Regions from separate parts of the Rhizobium sp. SG570 genome, predicted to be linked through region 3. Evidence: predicted binding sites of a transcription regulator. Region 3 holds the regulator's gene; each other region holds the start of a gene.
The links. The regulator LexA, encoded in region 3, represses DNA repair genes until DNA is damaged. The targets are predictions, from matches to a motif close to TGTTCNNNNTGTGTTCNG.
Positions count from the first base shown of each region.

Region 1 (5,520 bases), on a different contig from region 3:
TTCGCGATCCCGATGGTGTTCGGCATACTTGTCGCTGGCGCCTCGTCGATCTTCATCGCAGCACCCATCCTGCTCTTCCTCGGCGACTGGCGCCGCCGTCACGCCAAGACAGTTGCCAACGACGAGAAGCCGGCGGACGGCAAGTCCGGCAAGGATAATAAGCAGGTCCCCGCCGCGGAATAAGCGGCAGCGCGATTGGAACAGGACATGCCCGGCCTCCGGGCATGTCCACTGGCGTCCACACTGGACACCGGGGCGTTCTTTCCGTCCGGAATTGCGCAAAGCAAAAACATAGAGCGGTTAAGCGATTCAGTGAAACGCCTAGCCGCTCTAAGTCTTTTCCGGAGAAGTCCGGTCGATCACGGACATGATTTCGCGGACACAAGAGCCGCTTCAGCAATCATATCGACAGTGGATATGGAAGCGCTCTCGCCGGCTCCGGCGGGCCGATGGGGCGTGGTACCCTGCTGCGGTGACAGGTAATTCTGCAGGAGGCCACCATAGACGACAGCAACCCTGCCGATTTCCGATTTGGCGGAGGCATGTGCCAAAGCTTTGGGCGAGGCGTGCATGAAGCCGTTCAAAGCACCAAGGCTACTCGCCGATTTGGCTTTTGACGTCGAAGCATCGCTCGCCGATGCGTCCTGAGCGGAATTGTCGGCGTTTTTGCTATTTGCATGGCTACTGCCACTGCCATTGCCATTGCCGTTGCCAGCGCCATTGCCATTGCCATTGTTGGCGAGAGCAGGAGAAGCGACAAGAACTGCGCCAAGCAGGATTGCGGAGACGGATCACGCGAGGAAATTTGTGTGATGTGTGATAAGCACGTGGTTCTCCCAACCAGACCCCGGCAACTTTCCTTTCATCGCTTCATGACTACGGATATGGCGGGAGATCGAGTCTCTAGATGGACGGCATATGCAATGGCAGCCCGGGTCGCGGCGCCGTTATCTTTTCCACAGCACCATTGTCCTGCTCGCTGACGAGCAAATGCTTGCCGTCGACAGTAAAGGCAATCTTGCCGGGCCGCGCGCCGTTCGTGCGGATATGGCCCGCCATCCTGCCCTCGGTATCGACAAGCGAAATTTCGCCCAATCCGTACATGGCGCAATAGAGCACGCCGCTGCGATCGAAAGCGATGCCGGCCGGCCCGCGCAACGCGTTGACGGTGGGCGATGTCATCGACTGCGCGAACATCTCCTGCCGCCCGCCGACGATCTGCCGATGAATTTTTCCGGTCAGGGTCTCGCTGTAATAGAGCAGCCCGTCGGCGCTGAAGGCGATGCCATTGGCAAGGAGCAAGCCCGCGGCCAAGACCCTGATGACGCGGCCTTCGGCGGGATCGATCTGATAGACGCAGCCATTGTAGGCCGCCTTGAAGAAATCCGGATGAATATGGCCGCCTTCGAGCAGATCGGCGGTGCGGATGCCCGAATCGGTCATGTAAAGCAAGCCGTCAGGCCCGAAAGCGAGATCGTTCGGATGGAGAAACGAGCCGTCAGCGCCACCTTCGATCACCTGCAGCACCCGGCCCTGCGGCGAGAGCCTGACGAGGGAATGCTCTGGGCCGTCGGTTATCCAGAAGCAGCCATCGCCGTCGATCGCAATCCCGGTCGGACGACCACCGATCCGACAAACTTCTCGATGCGCACCGCTAGTGTCGAAAAGCTTCAGACCGCGGCGGGTATGATCCATCTCAACGAGCGCGATGCGCCCATCCGGCAAAGCCACCAGTCCGCCCGGCAGATGCAGCCCAGTGGCGATCGTTTCGTTCATATTCTGAAACCTTCACTCAACGCACTGCTGAAACCCAAAACTCAAGATGCGCGCCATAATGATACATAAGCATGAGGATAGTCCTTTTCGAGCCATGCCTGACCAAATCCGGGTAGGATTCTTGCGCAAAAGATCACATCCCCAGCGAATCCCACAAATCTTGACAGGTTTAGGCAATTCGGAACATCCATAGAACGTCCGGATCATTTCGCCGATTCGATTCGTCGCCGATTTGCGCCTGGCGCGCCCTTCATCCGAGGCATTCAGGAGAGTTCATGAGCGCGGCCTATCTGGAAAAGCTGAACCCGGAGCAGCGACTGGCGGTGGAGCACGGTACAACGGCCGGCGACGGCCACGTCGCAGGGCCACTGCTTGTCATCGCCGGGGCCGGATCCGGCAAGACCAATACGCTTGCTCATCGTGTTGCGCATCTGATCGTCAAGGGCGCGGACCCACGCCGGATCCTGCTGATGACCTTCTCGCGCCGTGCCGCCGCCGAAATGGGCCGCCGTGTCGAGCGAATCTGCCGCGAGGTGATCGGTGCCAATGCGGGTATTACAGCCGATGCGCTCGCCTGGAGCGGCACGTTTCACGGCATCGGCGCACGTCTTCTGCGAGATTATGCCGAGCAGATCGGGCTCGATCCGGCCTTCACGATCCACGACCGGGAAGACAGCGCCGACCTCATGAACCTCGCGCGCCACGACCTCGGCTTTTCCAAGCTCGAAAGCCGCTTTCCGACCAAGGCGACATGCCTTGCCATCTATTCACGCTCCGTCAATTCGGAAGCGCCGCTCGCAGAGATGCTGCGCGACTTCTTCCCATGGTGCGCGACCTGGGAACAACAATTGCGCGATCTCTTCGCCGCCTATGTCGAGGCGAAACAGGCGCAGAATGTGCTCGATTACGACGATCTGCTGCTCTACTGGGCGCATATGCTTCAAGAGCCGCTGATCGCCGAGGATATCGGCGGTCGTTTCGACCATGTGCTCGTCGACGAATACCAGGATACCAACCGGCTGCAATCGTCGATCCTGCTGGCGCTGAAACCGGATGGCCGCGGCCTGACCGTTGTCGGTGACGATGCGCAATCGATCTACTCCTTCCGCGCGGCGACGGTGCGCAACATCCTCGACTTCCCGAAAGCCTTCACGCCCGCTGCCGATATCGTGACGCTCGACCGCAATTACCGCTCGACGCAGCCAATCCTCGCCGCCGCCAATGCTGTCATCGATCTTGCTTCCGAGCGCTTCACCAAGAATCTGCGCACGGAACGGCAAAGCGTCGAGCGACCGCGACTGGTGACGGTGCGCGACGAAAGCGATCAGGCGCGTTATGTCGCCGATGAAGTGCTGGAAAATCGCGAGGGCGGCACCAGGCTCAAACAGCAGGCGGTGCTGTTCCGCACCTCAAGTCATAGCGGGCCGCTGGAAGTGGAGCTTACCCGCCGCAATATCCCCTTCGTCAAATTCGGCGGGCTGAAGTTTCTCGATAGCGCCCATGTCAAGGACATGCTGGCCGCGCTGCGTTTCGCCCAGAACCCGCGTGACCGGGTGGCGGGCTTCAGGCTGATGCAGCTTCTGCCCGGCGTCGGCCCCTCCACGGCGCAGCGCGTGCTCGACCAGATCGGCGAACATGCCAATCCGATCGCCGCCCTCGCCGAGCTTCCGACGCCGCCGCGCACGGGCGATGACTGGACCGTCTTTGTCGAGACGATGCGAGACGTGAAGAGCGGCAAGGCCGGCTGGCCGGCGGAAATCGGGCTGGTGCGGCAATGGTATGAACCGCATCTGGAGCGGGCGCACGAGGATGCCGCGACGCGCCAGGCGGATCTCGTCCAGCTTGAGCAGATTGCCGCCGGCTATGGTTCGCGCGAGCGTTTTCTGACCGAACTGACGCTCGATCCGCCGGATGCCACCAGCGACCAGGCCGGCGTGCCGCTGCTCGACGAAGACTATCTGATCCTGTCGACCATCCATTCCGCCAAGGGGCAGGAGTGGACAAAGGTCTTCATCCTCAATGCCGTCGACGGCTGCATCCCCGCCGATCTCGCCGTCGGATCATCCGCCGAGATCGAGGAGGAGCGGCGCCTGCTCTATGTCGCGATGACGCGGGCCAAGGACAATCTCGATCTCGTCACGCCGCAACGGTTCTTCATTCATGGCCAGCATGCGCAGGGCGACAGGCATGTCTTTGCCTCGCGCACGCGCTTCATCCCGGCGACATTGCTGCAATTCTTCGAAGTCTGCGGCTGGCCACAGGCGCGGGCGGAAAGCCCTGCCGCCATTCGAGCCCGGCAGGTGCGCGTCGATGTCGGCGCGCGCATGCGCGGCATGTGGCGGTGAGTTCAAGCTCATTCTTTGAGGCTGTTGCTCGGCAAAGAGCCCCTCGCCCTCGCCCGGCTCGCTGGGAGAGGGAACTATAGCGTAAAACAGCCTGCTCTCAGTCCGGTTGAAGTAGCATGGGACATAATCCCCCTCTCCCCGCGAGCGGGGTGAGGGCCGGGGTGAGGGGCAATCCGGGCTTTCAACTCACTGGACTGTTACCGGTTATACTCAACCAGCTTCCCGAAACATCTCGATGATCGCGGAAAAATCACGCCCCCCATTGCCGAGCTTTTCAAACAGCGCGTAGAGCTGCGCCGCTTCCGCGCCTAGCGGCGTCGATGCACCGCTCGACAGCGCCGCCTCCTGCGACAGGCGCAGGTCCTTCAGCATCAAGGCTGCCGAGAACCCGGGCTTATAGTCGTTATTGGCCGGCGATGTCGGCACGGGGCCTGGCACCGGGCAATAGGTGTTGATCGACCAGCATTGGCCGGAGGAGGTCGAGGCGACATCGAACAGGGCCTGATGCGAAAGGCCGAGCTTTTCGCCGAGCACGAAGGCCTCGCAGACGCCGATCATGGAAATGCCGAGGATCATATTGTTGCAGATTTTCGCCGCCTGTCCGGCGCCGGCATCGCCGCAATGGACGATCTTGCGGCCCATCACCTCCAGCAATGGCTTGGCGGCCGCAAAACTTTCCGGGGAGCCACCCGCCATGAAGGTCAGCGTTCCCGCCGAGGCGCCACCCGTGCCGCCCGAGACCGGCGCGTCAAGCGATAGGCAACCAACCTCACCTGCCATGACGTGAGCCTTGCGGGCACTATCGACATCGATGGTGGAACTGTCGATCAGCAGGGTACCCTTCGGCACGGAGCGCAGGATATCGGTCCAGACCGTAAGGACATGCTGACCTTTCGGCAGCATGGTCACCACCACCTCAGCCTCCGCCAAGGCTTCGGTCAGCACGTTCGCAGGTTTGACTCCCGTTGCCTCGGCGGCCTTGAGCATGTCATGCGAGAGATCGTAACCGATGACGGCGTGGCCGGCCTTGACCAGATTGGCGGCCATCGGGCCTCCCATATTGCCGAGGCCGATGAATGCGATCCGTGTCATGATTTTCCTCCCATGATCCGTTATGCTGCGAAAAGCGGCGGCTGCGCCGGTACGAAGAAGCGGTCGATATCGCTGGACCTCACCTCGGCAAGACTGGCCGGCGACCATTTCGGGTTGCGGTCCTTGTCGATGACGGCGGCACGGACGCCTTCGTAGAAGTCATGATTATACAATATGCCCAGGCAGGCGCCGAGTTCACGATTGAGGCACTCGGCGAGATCTGCGCTCGTACGCCCGGCGCGCAGCAGCCGCAGCGTCAGCTTCAGGCTGGTCGGCGAGCGGCCGGCAATCACGCCGGCGCTTTCGG
Region 1 is NZ_JAAZQI010000017.1:81,727-87,246, reverse strand. Features, by position in the region: gene secD (protein translocase subunit SecD) at 1-183, shown strand, start outside; gene FHT28_RS27815 (SMP-30/gluconolactonase/LRE family protein) at 904-1,776, opposite strand; gene FHT28_RS27810 (ATP-dependent helicase) at 2,052-4,121, shown strand; gene mmsB (3-hydroxyisobutyrate dehydrogenase) at 4,332-5,213, opposite strand; gene FHT28_RS27800 (enoyl-CoA hydratase/isomerase family protein) at 5,234-5,520, opposite strand, start outside.
Region 1: the regulator LexA is predicted to act here: its motif matches at 1,956-1,973, upstream of FHT28_RS27810 (ATP-dependent helicase).

Region 2 (5,520 bases), on a different contig from region 3:
CCTGGCCGTCCGTCATCGCACCAAGCTTGGAGAGATAGACATCGTGGCCCGCAAGGGCGATCTCGCCGTCTTCGTCGAGGTCAAGTCCAGGCGAGGCGCGCAGGAGGCGATCGACGCCGTTTCCTTCTCTTCGCAAAAGCGCATCCGCGCCGCCAGCGACCTCTGGCTGGCGCGGCAACCGGATTTCGCCCGTCTGTCGCAACGCTACGACATCGTCGCCATGCTGCCCGGACGCTGGCCGCGGCATTTTCCGGATGCCTTTTGAGGACAGCGTTACAGGAACGTCACAAAATCAGCCTATTGGCGGGCGAAACGCGTTCGCGATCTTTTCGCCGGCGCTCTTCATCTCGTTTCGACAGGCTTCCCCATGATCCGCAGCACCGTTTCCGCTTTCTCCGTTCCTTCGCAAGAGGAGCGCAAAAGCTTCATATCGCTCGAAAAGACGCCGGCCGTTCACGCTGCTGTCCTGGCATCGCTTGCCTGCATGAATACGGTGCGGATCGGCGGCGCTGCGGCGAAGACTGGCGCTTTGTCCTTCCCCTTCACGGTCGCGGCCTGGAACCTCGAACGTTGCCTTTTTCCGGAGGAAGCCGCGGCCAAGCTGCGGACGACTGAAGCGCCGCTGGTGCTGCTTTCGGAGATGGACTACGGCATGGCCCGCACCGAGCAGCGTGACCCGACCGCCGTCATCGCCGGCGAACTTGCCATGAACTACGCCTATGGCGTCGAATTCCTGGAACTCAGTCTCGGCTCGGAAATCGAGCGTTCCTACTGCCGTGACGACTTCAACGAAAAAGGCTTTCACGGCAATGCTTTGATGGCTTCCGTTGCCCCCACGGATGCTTTCCTCTTCCGGTTGCCGGGTGAAGCCGTCTGGTTCAATGACGACAATGAGCAGCCGCGTGTCGGCGATCGCTGCGCCGTCGGCGCGATCGTCGGAACCGAGGCCGGCTCTTTCGTCGCCGTTTCGGTCCATCTCGAAAGTGTGGCAACTGCTGCCTATCGCGAGCGGCAGACGGCGGCGCTGATCGACGCCGTCGAGGCCTTTGCGCCCGGCCTTCCGATCCTGATCGGCGGCGATCTCAACACCGGCAATCATACCGGCGGCGACTTCTCGACCGATACTCTCTTCGCCATGGCTGAGAGCCGCGGCTTCGAATGCCATGGCGGCCCGCTCGATCAGACAAGCACGCGCCCAAGCCTTATCACCCGCTTTCCCGATCGCGCCATGAAGCTCGACTGGTTCCTGAGCCGGGGCCTGAAGATCAGCGAAAGCCATCTCGTTTCCTCGCTGAACGAGGACGGCAAGCCGCTTTCCGATCATGACATGATCGTCTGCACCATCGAGGGTTTTGCTGCCTGATCGTTGCAACCGTTAAAATGCGAGGTTTTTCCTGAACCGCGCCGTTACCTCTTCCATGCCATGAAGGTCGTGACGCGCATGGAATTGGGGGATTGCATGGTCTTGAAATTGATGTTGGCGAGCATGGCCGCATTCGCGGTTCGTGCCGCTCCGGTGGTGGCATTGCCACAATCGAAGAACTTCGTGGCCGGTTCTGCCGGTGAGATGGAAATGAAACCGGCGCCGATCGAACCGTCCTGGATTGTGGCCGGCGCGCCGGTCGCCCGCATTGCCGAGCATTCGCGCGGGCAGGACGATGCCGCGCTGACGGCGCTGTGGGATTGCACGGCGGGCGAGTTTCGCTGGTACTTCGGCTGGGACGAAACGGTGATGATCCTCGAAGGCGAGGTGCATATCACCACGGAGGACGGCGTCGAACGCACGCTCAATGCCGGAGACGTCGCCTATTTTGCCGGCGGCACATGGGCGACGTGGCGCATCGATCGCTATCTGCGCAAGGTGGCCTTCTGCCGCAAGCCGTTCCCGAAGCCGTTGACCATGGCCTATCGCCTGCGCAATCTCGTCAGGCAGGGCGGCACCCAGGGTCTTGCAGCCTGAGCGCGGCGAGCCTCTGCGGAAGCTCTTGAATAGCCGTTGCGTTTGAAGGCGGGCCGACCTACATCTGTCCGCGAATTCGAGCGAGGGCTGACTATGGCGAAGATTAGGAATGTCGCGGTCCAGATGGACCATGTCCGGGGCATCAACATTGCGGGCGATTCGACCTTCGCCATGAGCCTCGAGGCCCAGAACCGCGGCTACAAACTTTTCCATTATACGCCGGAACAGCTGAGCATGCGCGACGGCAAGGTCTATGCCTCCGTCGAGCCGATGATCCTGCGTGACGTCAAGGGCGATCATTTCGAGCTTGGCGAGCCGGAACGTGTCGATCTCTCAACCATGGATGTGGTGTTGCTTCGCCAGGATCCGCCCTTCGACATGGCCTATATCACCTCGACGCATCTCTTGGAGCGCATCCATCCGAAGACCCTCGTCGTCAACGATCCCGCCTGGGTGCGCAACTCGCCGGAAAAGATTTTCGTCACCGAATTCGCCGATCTGATGCCGAAGACGCTGATCACCCGCGATGCCGGCGAAATCCGCCGCTTCCGCGAGGAGATGGGCGACATCATCCTGAAGCCGCTTTACGGCAATGGCGGCGCCGGCGTTTTCCACTCGACGCGCGACGACCGTAATTTGTCATCTCTGCTTGAAATGTTCGGCCAGCTCTTCCGCGAGCCCTTCATCGCCCAGCAATACCTGCCTGACGTGCGCAAGGGCGACAAGCGCATTATCCTCGTCGACGGCGAGCCTGTCGGCGCGATCAACCGCGTGCCGGCCGAACATGACAGCCGCTCCAACATGCACGTCGGCGGTCGCGCCGAGGCCACCGAGCTGACGGCGCGCGAACAGGAAATCTGCGCCCGCATCGGTCCGGCGCTGAAGGCCCGCGGCTTCCTGCTCGTCGGCATCGATGTCATCGGCGACTATATGACCGAGATCAACGTCACCTCGCCGACAGGCATCCGCGAAGTGAAGCGTTTCGGCGGCGCCGATATCGCCAGCCTGCTCTGGGACGCGATCGAATCCAAGCGGGCCTGATCGGCGGATCTGTCCACTCATTCCAGCCCATGACCTGAGAAGCCGGCGCTTGGTCGCCGGCCGATTTATGATGTCTATGTTCATTTATTGTTCTTGTTTCATTCCTTGTCTTGTGCCAGATTGCAACCCATAGTTTGCTGGTCAGGGCAAGTAGCGGCAAACGAGTCCGATGACAGGGGGCAGGGCATGGTGGCGCGCGTCAGTACGGTTGCGTTTCAGGGTATCGAGGGCGTGCCCGTCGAGGTTCAAGTGATGATCGCGCCGGGCAAGGTGCTGATGCACATCGTCGGCCTGCCTGACAAGGCGGTGGCCGAAAGCCGCGAACGGGTCCAGGCCGCACTCCACGCCTCCGGCCTGGCGCTGCCGCCGAAGAAGGTGACGGTCAACCTTGCGCCGGCAGACCTGCCGAAAGAAGGCAGTCACTTCGATCTTGCCATCGCTCTCGGCCTGATGGCAGCCCTCGGCGCAATCCCGGCCGATGCACTATCCTCCTATGCCGTCATCGGCGAGCTCAACCTCGATGGCACGATTGCTCCCGTCGCGGGCGCCTTACCGGCGGCGATCGCCGCCAATGCCGTGGGCAAGGGGCTGATCTGCCCCGCCGAGAGCGGGCCGGAAGCCGCCTGGGCGGGCAAGGAGATCGATATTCTCGCGCCCCGCAGCCTGATCGCGCTCGCCAATCATTTCCGCGGCACACAGGTCCTGTCCCGCCCGGAGCCGTCGATCCGCGCCGCCGCCGCCAATCTGCCCGATCTTGCCGACATCAAGGGGCAGGAGAGCGCCAAGCGCGCGCTGGAAGTGGCGGCAGCAGGCGGTCACAATCTGCTTTTCGTTGGCCCGCCCGGTTCCGGCAAGTCGATGCTCGCCTCGCGCCTGCCGTCGATATTGCCGCCATTGTCGACGGCGGAACTGCTCGAAGTGTCGATGATCCATTCCGTCGCAGGCCAGCTTTCGGGCGGCAAGCTCTCCGACCGGCGGCCCTATCGCGCGCCGCATCATTCCGCCACCATGGCAGCGCTCGTCGGCGGTGGTCTGCGCGCCAGGCCCGGTGAGGCCTCGCTCGCCCATCACGGCATTCTCTTTCTCGATGAGCTGCCGGAGTTCTCACCGCAGGCGCTCGATGCGTTGCGCCAGCCGCTGGAGACCGGCGAATGCGTCATCGCCCGCGCGAACCATCGCGTTTCCTACCCCGCCGCCATCCAGCTCGTCGCGGCGATGAACCCTTGCCGATGCGGCATGGCCGGCGAACCGGGCCACACCTGCGCCCGCGGGCCGCGCTGCGTGAGCGATTATCAGGGACGCATTTCCGGCCCCTTGCTTGATCGCATCGATATTCGCATCGACGTGCCCGCCGTTTCCGCCGCCGATCTGATCCGGCCGACGACGGCGGAAAAGAGCGCCGATGTTGCGTTGCGTGTTGCTCGCGCCCGGGAGCGGCAGCGAGAGCGTTTCGAGAGCGCCGGCATGAAGGGGATCGTCACCAATGCCCGCTGCTCGACCGCGATGATCGAAACCATCGCCGAGCCGGATGCCGCCGGCCTGCAATTGCTGCGGGATGCGGCGGAGAAGATGAAGTTTTCGGCTCGCGGCTATCACCGCATCCTCAAGGTGGCGCGCACGCTCGCCGATCTCGACGACAAGCCGACCGTCGGGCGCATTCATCTGGCCGAAGCCATCTCCTATCGCATTGCTGGCGAGCGGCTGACCGCGGCTGCGTGAAACCCGCAAGGACCAGAAATGACAAAGGGCGCCGCGGCGCCCTCTGAATGCTTGGTAAGGGGGTAGGTCTTGTCAGCCGCCCAAACCTTCGAACAGCGCCGTCGAGAGATAACGTTCGGCGAAGGAGGGTATGATGACGACGATGGTCTTGCCTTCGTTTTCCGGGCGCTGGCCGACCTTGATGGCTGCCGTCAGCGCAGCACCCGAGGAGATACCGACCGGCACGCCTTCGAGCTTCGCCACGAGCCGGGCCAGCTGGAAAGCCTCGTCATTGGTGACGGTGACCACCTCGTCATAGACATGGGTGTCGAGGATCTTCGGCGCGAAGCCGGCGCCGATGCCCTGGATCTTGTGTGGGCCGGGATTGCCGCCCGAAAGAACCGGTGAATCCGCCGGCTCGACAGCGATGACCTTGACGTCAGGATTGCGGGCCTTCAGCACCTGGCCGACGCCGGTGATCGTGCCGCCAGTCCCGATGCCGGACACGAAGATATCCACCTTGCCCTCTGTGTCGTTCCAGATTTCCTCGGCCGTCGTCTTGCGATGGATTTCCGGATTGGCCGGGTTTTCGAACTGCTGCGGAATGATGGCGTCCGGCAGCGTTGCGGCCAGTTCCTCCGCCTTGGCGATGGCGCCCTTCATGCCTTTCGGCCCTTCGGTCAGCACCAGTTCGGCGCCGAGCAGCGCCAGCATCTTGCGGCGTTCGATCGACATGGTCTCCGGCATGGTGAGGATCAGCTTGTAGCCCTTGGCGGCGGCGGCGAAGGCGAGCGCGATGCCGGTATTGCCTGACGTCGGCT
Region 2 is NZ_JAAZQI010000006.1:139,591-145,110, reverse strand. Features, by position in the region: gene FHT28_RS14495 (YraN family protein) at 1-265, shown strand, start outside; gene FHT28_RS14490 (endonuclease/exonuclease/phosphatase family protein) at 368-1,363, shown strand; gene FHT28_RS14485 (cupin domain-containing protein) at 1,460-1,960, shown strand; gene gshB (glutathione synthase) at 2,054-3,001, shown strand; gene FHT28_RS14475 (YifB family Mg chelatase-like AAA ATPase) at 3,188-4,720, shown strand; gene cysK (cysteine synthase A) at 4,793-5,520, opposite strand, start outside.
Region 2: the regulator LexA is predicted to act here: its motif matches at 3,079-3,096, upstream of FHT28_RS14475 (YifB family Mg chelatase-like AAA ATPase).

Region 3 (5,520 bases):
CAACCAGCAGGTCTGTCTGGCGCGACAGGAAGGCCGGGATCTGCAGGATATCGACCGTCTTGGCGACGACAGCACACTGCTCTTCCGTGTGAATGTCGGTCAAGACCGGAAAACCGTATTCCTTTTTCAGATCGGCAAAGACTTCCATGGATTTTTCAAGGCCGATGCCGCGCTTGCCGGAGAGCGAAGTCCGGTTCGCCTTGTCATAGGAGGATTTGTAGACAAGGCCGATGCCAAGCTTGCCGCAGAGTTCCTTCAGGACGCCAGCAACCATAAAAGCATGCTCGCGGCTTTCCATCTGACACGGACCAGCAATAAGCGACAGCTTGGCGGTGTTGGAAAACAGAACCTTGGAGGCTCCCTCGCCGACGATCACTTCAGAATTCGTGCTCATGCTATCTCCTCGAAGGCGAACAGGGCGCCCGGTCCGGGGGCCAGCCTTGTCAATATACGATTGTTCTTACGCGTGTAGGTGACGCCGTTAGCAGCGAAATGCGACGATGTCACGGAAAGATCGCGTGTTTTGAAAAGGATTGCGCGCGCCTGCAAGCCGGGATCGTCCGAGTGAACAGGCAAATCGTAAAACGCTTCCATGCCTGCCGGCGTCAGGAGCTCGATATCGGCATTGGCCGCCCTGATCGTCAGACCGAAAGAATGTTCCGATATCCAGGGTTCACCGACGATCGCTTCGAAGAAAGTGCGGAACGCGGCCGGGGTGGGTGTCGATATCGCCACCCGCGCAATGCCGGTGACGCCGTTTTCATGGCGCTCCAGCACGCTGCGATCGGCGGGCAGCGGATTGATGCGCTGGCAGCAGAAGGCCAGAAAATCCGGCGCACGCAGATCGGCGGCGAAAGCGAGACGAAAACCGGCGACGGTCTCGGTTCCATCCGGCATTTTCATGGGACGCGAGAAATCCAGCATGCGTCCCGCCGAGATGGCGCTTACCCGAAAGCGCTCGTCATCGGCGACAGCATCCTCCGAGCCGAACACCACGGCTGAAAAGCCGTCTTCACCGAGCCGGAAGCGATAGGCCTGATCGCGCGCAACGAAGACATTCCCCGCGCCGACGCTCTCCTCACATTGCTCAGGGGATGCCACTGCCAGCGGTTCAAGATAGGTCTTGTCCGCAAAGAAGACACAGGCATTCTCGGTGCCGAACGGATGCCGGGCGTCGGGCGCGACGGTGAAACCGAGCTTGCCGAGCCGCTCGCGCGCCAAAGCGAGATTGACGGTCGGCAATACGAGATGATCCAGCGGATGCGGCGACAAAGTCATGATGTCTCCTATTTTCCTGCGCCCGCAGGTTTGCGCCCATCCATCCTCCAATTCAAGATGAAAGCAAGACGATAGAGGCGCAAGACGACCGCATGTCCTGTCGAAGACGCTAGATCATGCGGCTGATTCTTTGATCGGTACCGGAATCGCATGTCGTGAAAATGGCTTTCATCCATGCGTCAGCTACTCAAGGTAGGCTGCATGCGCCCAATGAAGGGCTAAACAGCATTTCCTTATGTTTTCCGATATGTTAGCGCGGATATAACCATATGAGACTTTTATCGGGTCCACCCAGTGATGTCGAATATTTAACTGTCCGTGCAAAGCTTTACCGAAATTTAAGTACTTGCGGAACACATATGGAACATATAGTGTCCGTTCTGGATTTGTTTCACGCTTTTCTCGATTCTGGGGTTCCAAGACGATGTTGACGCGCAAGCAGCAGGAACTGCTTCTCTTCATTCACGAACGGATGAAGGAGTCCGGCGTGCCACCATCTTTCGACGAGATGAAGGACGCGCTGGATCTTGCATCCAAATCCGGTATTCACCGTCTGATCACGGCTTTGGAGGAACGAGGGTTCATCCGCCGGCTACCGAACAGGGCCAGAGCGCTTGAGGTCATCAAGCTGCCGGATGCCTATAATCCAAGCCTGCAGCCGCGCCGCGGCTTTTCGCCGAGCGTCATCGAAGGCAGCCTCGGCAAACCTCAGCCAGTTGCGCCGCCTGCTCCGCCAAAAGTTGCGAACGACGACCAGAACAGTTCTGTTTCGGTACCGGTCATGGGCCGCATCGCCGCTGGCGTTCCGATCTCGGCCATCCAGAATAATACCCACGACATAACCGTCCCTGCCGACATGCTCGGCTCGGGCGAGCACTATGCGCTGGAAGTAAGAGGCGATTCGATGATCGATGCCGGCATTTTTGACGGCGATACGGTCATCATTCGCAATGCAACGACTGCCAATCCGGGCGATATCGTCGTCGCGCTCGTCGACGACGAGGAAGCGACGTTGAAGCGCTTCCGCCGCAAGGGGGCCTCCATCGCGCTCGAGGCAGCCAATCCCGCTTATGAAACCCGCATCTTCGGGCCGGATCGCGTCAAGGTGCAAGGCAAGCTCGTTGGCCTCATTCGCCGTTATCACTGACCGGTGATGCTCGGACGATCGGCGCGCCGAATGTGCCTGTGCGCCAATTGTATGTTCTGTGCCGAGCCCATGGGCGCTGTGGATTTTCGAACGCAGTTACCACATTTGGCTTGTCGGTGCTGAGGTCCATCTCAATGGACCCTGTCTGCCGCAATGTGGCGCCTGTGAAAAGCATGGCGCCGGAGCGGCAGCGATCCAGGCGCAGTCGTACGGGAGTGACGACGATATTGGCCGTATCGCAGGCCGGCGACAGGTAAGCTGCGTCCTCGATGGTGACCAGCATCGCGCCATTTTCAAGCATCGCGACGCACCATGCGCCCTTTTGGCAAGCAAAACTGCCCTGCATGGCCTGGTCGAGTGCTTCATCCATTGCCTTGCGAACTGCGCCCTGCTCTTCGACGCTCAATCGCCGGCGATGATCCGTCTTGCTTATCTGGGGAAGGCGGCTGTCAACAGGAAGGATAGTCGGAGGTTGATGCTCGCTCGCAACCAGCGCTCTCTGCCACTGTTCGAAAATGAAAGCCTGCGGTCTTTCGCGATTTGTTGCCAGTATGTCGTCCTGTCGCAAGGCAACCAGAACACCATCCTCGGAAATCATGAGATCCGGTTTGGGCACGCCAGAGCCGAATGCTGCCACGCCGAGGGAAGAAAGCAGCAACAGCAGGCCAACATGGCGCACGCTCGTTCGCAACATCGTCATGAGCAGAAAGCCTGCGATGAATGTCGGCATAAGCCAGGCGGGCTGGCGGCCGAAGGTAATATCGCCGCCCCATCCCGCCACCGTTTTGGCGATAGCGATGACCAACTCCAGTCCCTCGCCGGTGATTTGCCAAAAGGGCCCGTCGAGACCAAATGGCATAAGCAACATGGCCGCCATGCCAAACGGCATGACGACGACGGAGACGATCGGCATCGCAGCGAGATTGGCTGCAAGGCCGTATGTCGCCAACCGGTGAAAATGCTCGATCGAGAAGATCGCCGTCGACGCGCCGCCAATGAAGGAGGTCGACAATATGCCGCCGAAGAAGCGCGTAACGAACAGCAGCGGGCTCAGGAGCCTGGAGCGCGAAAGAATATTTTCCCGATGCTGGCGCCGTTTCCAAAGCGTGTAGCCGGATACCAGCGCCAGCGTCGCGGCGTAGGACATCTGAAAGCTCGGTCCGAGCACCTGCGACGGCGACAGGCTGAGAATGACGATTGCCGAGAGCGCGACGTTGCGCAGACTGATCGACGGCCGGTCGAAGAGCACGGCAACCAGCATGATCGCCATCATGATGAAGGCGCGTTCGGCCGACACGCCAAAGCCGGAAATGAGATAGTAAGCCGTCAGGGTTACCAGCGCGCCGAAGGCGGCTATCTTCTTGGTCGGCCACGCCTGCGCCATGCCGGGAAACAGGCTGAACAGATAGCGCAGGCCGATATAGAAGATGCCGGCCGAAAGCGCCATGTTGAGGCCGGAAATGGCAATGATATGCGTGAGCCCGGCCATTCGCAGCGCTTCGGTCGTTTCGTCCGAAAGCGCGCGTCTCTCATCGGTGACAAGCGAGGCCGCGAAAGCGCCGGTGTCGCCGGGCAAGGTCCTTCTAATCCTGTCGCCTATGCTGTTGCGCAGGCCGGCAAGCCAGATATCCGCCTTGTCCGACACCGAATCCGCAGCGACATCACTGGCCGGTGACAGTAGGGTCGGCTTTCCAAAGGCAAAGCCGTTTGCACCGATGCCGTTGAAATAGGAACTGAACGCGAAATCGTTGAGATCAGGCAGAGCAGGTCCGGCCGGAGGCGTCAGTCGCGCCTTGCCCTGGATGCGGTCGCCGAGGTTGAACGGTTCTGCCTGTTTGCGCACGAAAATGGTGACGCGCTCCGGCGGTCTGCGAATGGCCGGCTTTTCTGTCTTGTCAACTTTGACGACGTATCGCCAACCTCCGTTATCGTAGGACTCTCGCCTTTCGATCCGACCTGTGACGGTCGTGGTCACAGCCGAGTCAAGCATGACGGTCGATGCCCGCCAGCTTTCCCATTGCGCCAGAGCCATGCCCAGACAAACCAGCATGCCGGCGAAGAGGACATGCCGAAGCACGCGGCCCGCTTCGCGCCTGAAAAGAAAGCTGCCAGCCAGGACCAGGAGCGCAGCAAGGACCGTCTGCGGCGGCGGATCGATATCGGCCTTGAACCAGAAGATCGCGCCGAGGCCCATATAGATCGGCGCAAACAGGATGGCACGACCATGCGCGGCCTCCTCTTCGATCAGGCGCCAAACAAAGGATCTGATGCGACTGACAGCCAGGTAGAAACGCGCGACCGGCGGCGCCTGATCCTGCGTCCGCTCCCGCTGCTCCGCTTTGGCACGAGAAACAAAGGGCGTGGCGGCATGGTGAGGCTCTGCAGGCCCAGGAAGATTCCTGCCATCCTCCTGCTGCTCCGGTGCCTCTAAATTAGGCATTCACTGCCTGCCCCACGCAAAACTACAGCTATGACGCGATTTTTGCCGTCACCATTCGGTGAATTCAACCAAAATCGGCACACCCACTGCCAAATTGCGCCATTTACCGGAACGGGGGGATCAAATGCCCTACTGCATTGCCCAAAAGTTGATACCGCAATGCACAATTCGGCATTAGGATAACTTGGCATTAGGCTCTGGATCATATAGCTAGTCGGTAGTCGCTTAACCTTTTGGCGCTTTTTATGGCGTCAATCCCGCCAAATCTTGGAGGATCAGCATGACGGAACAAAGCGCGAAACTAACTTGGGGTGAGAAGACGGTAGACCTGCCGGTCAAAACCGGGACCATCGGCCCGAGTGTCATTGATATTGGTGCCCTTTATAAGAACACCTCCACTTTCACTTACGATCCTGGCTTCACCTCGACCGCGTCGTGCGAGTCCAGCATCACCTATATTGATGGCGACGAAGGCGTTCTGCTGCATCGCGGCTATCCGATCGAACAGCTGGCCGAACACGGCGATTTCCTCGAAGTATGCTACCTGCTACTCTACGGCGAACTGCCGACAGCCGCACAGAAGAAGGACTTCGACTATCGCGTCGTGCACCACACCATGGTGCATGAGCAGATGTCGCGCTTTTTCACCGGCTTC
Region 3 is NZ_JAAZQI010000002.1:585,599-591,118, reverse strand. Features, by position in the region: gene kdsA (3-deoxy-8-phosphooctulonate synthase) at 1-394, opposite strand, end outside; gene FHT28_RS06700 (VOC family protein) at 391-1,278, opposite strand; gene lexA (transcriptional repressor LexA) at 1,703-2,425, shown strand; gene FHT28_RS06690 (ComEC/Rec2 family competence protein) at 2,406-4,865, opposite strand; gene gltA (citrate synthase) at 5,146-5,520, shown strand, end outside.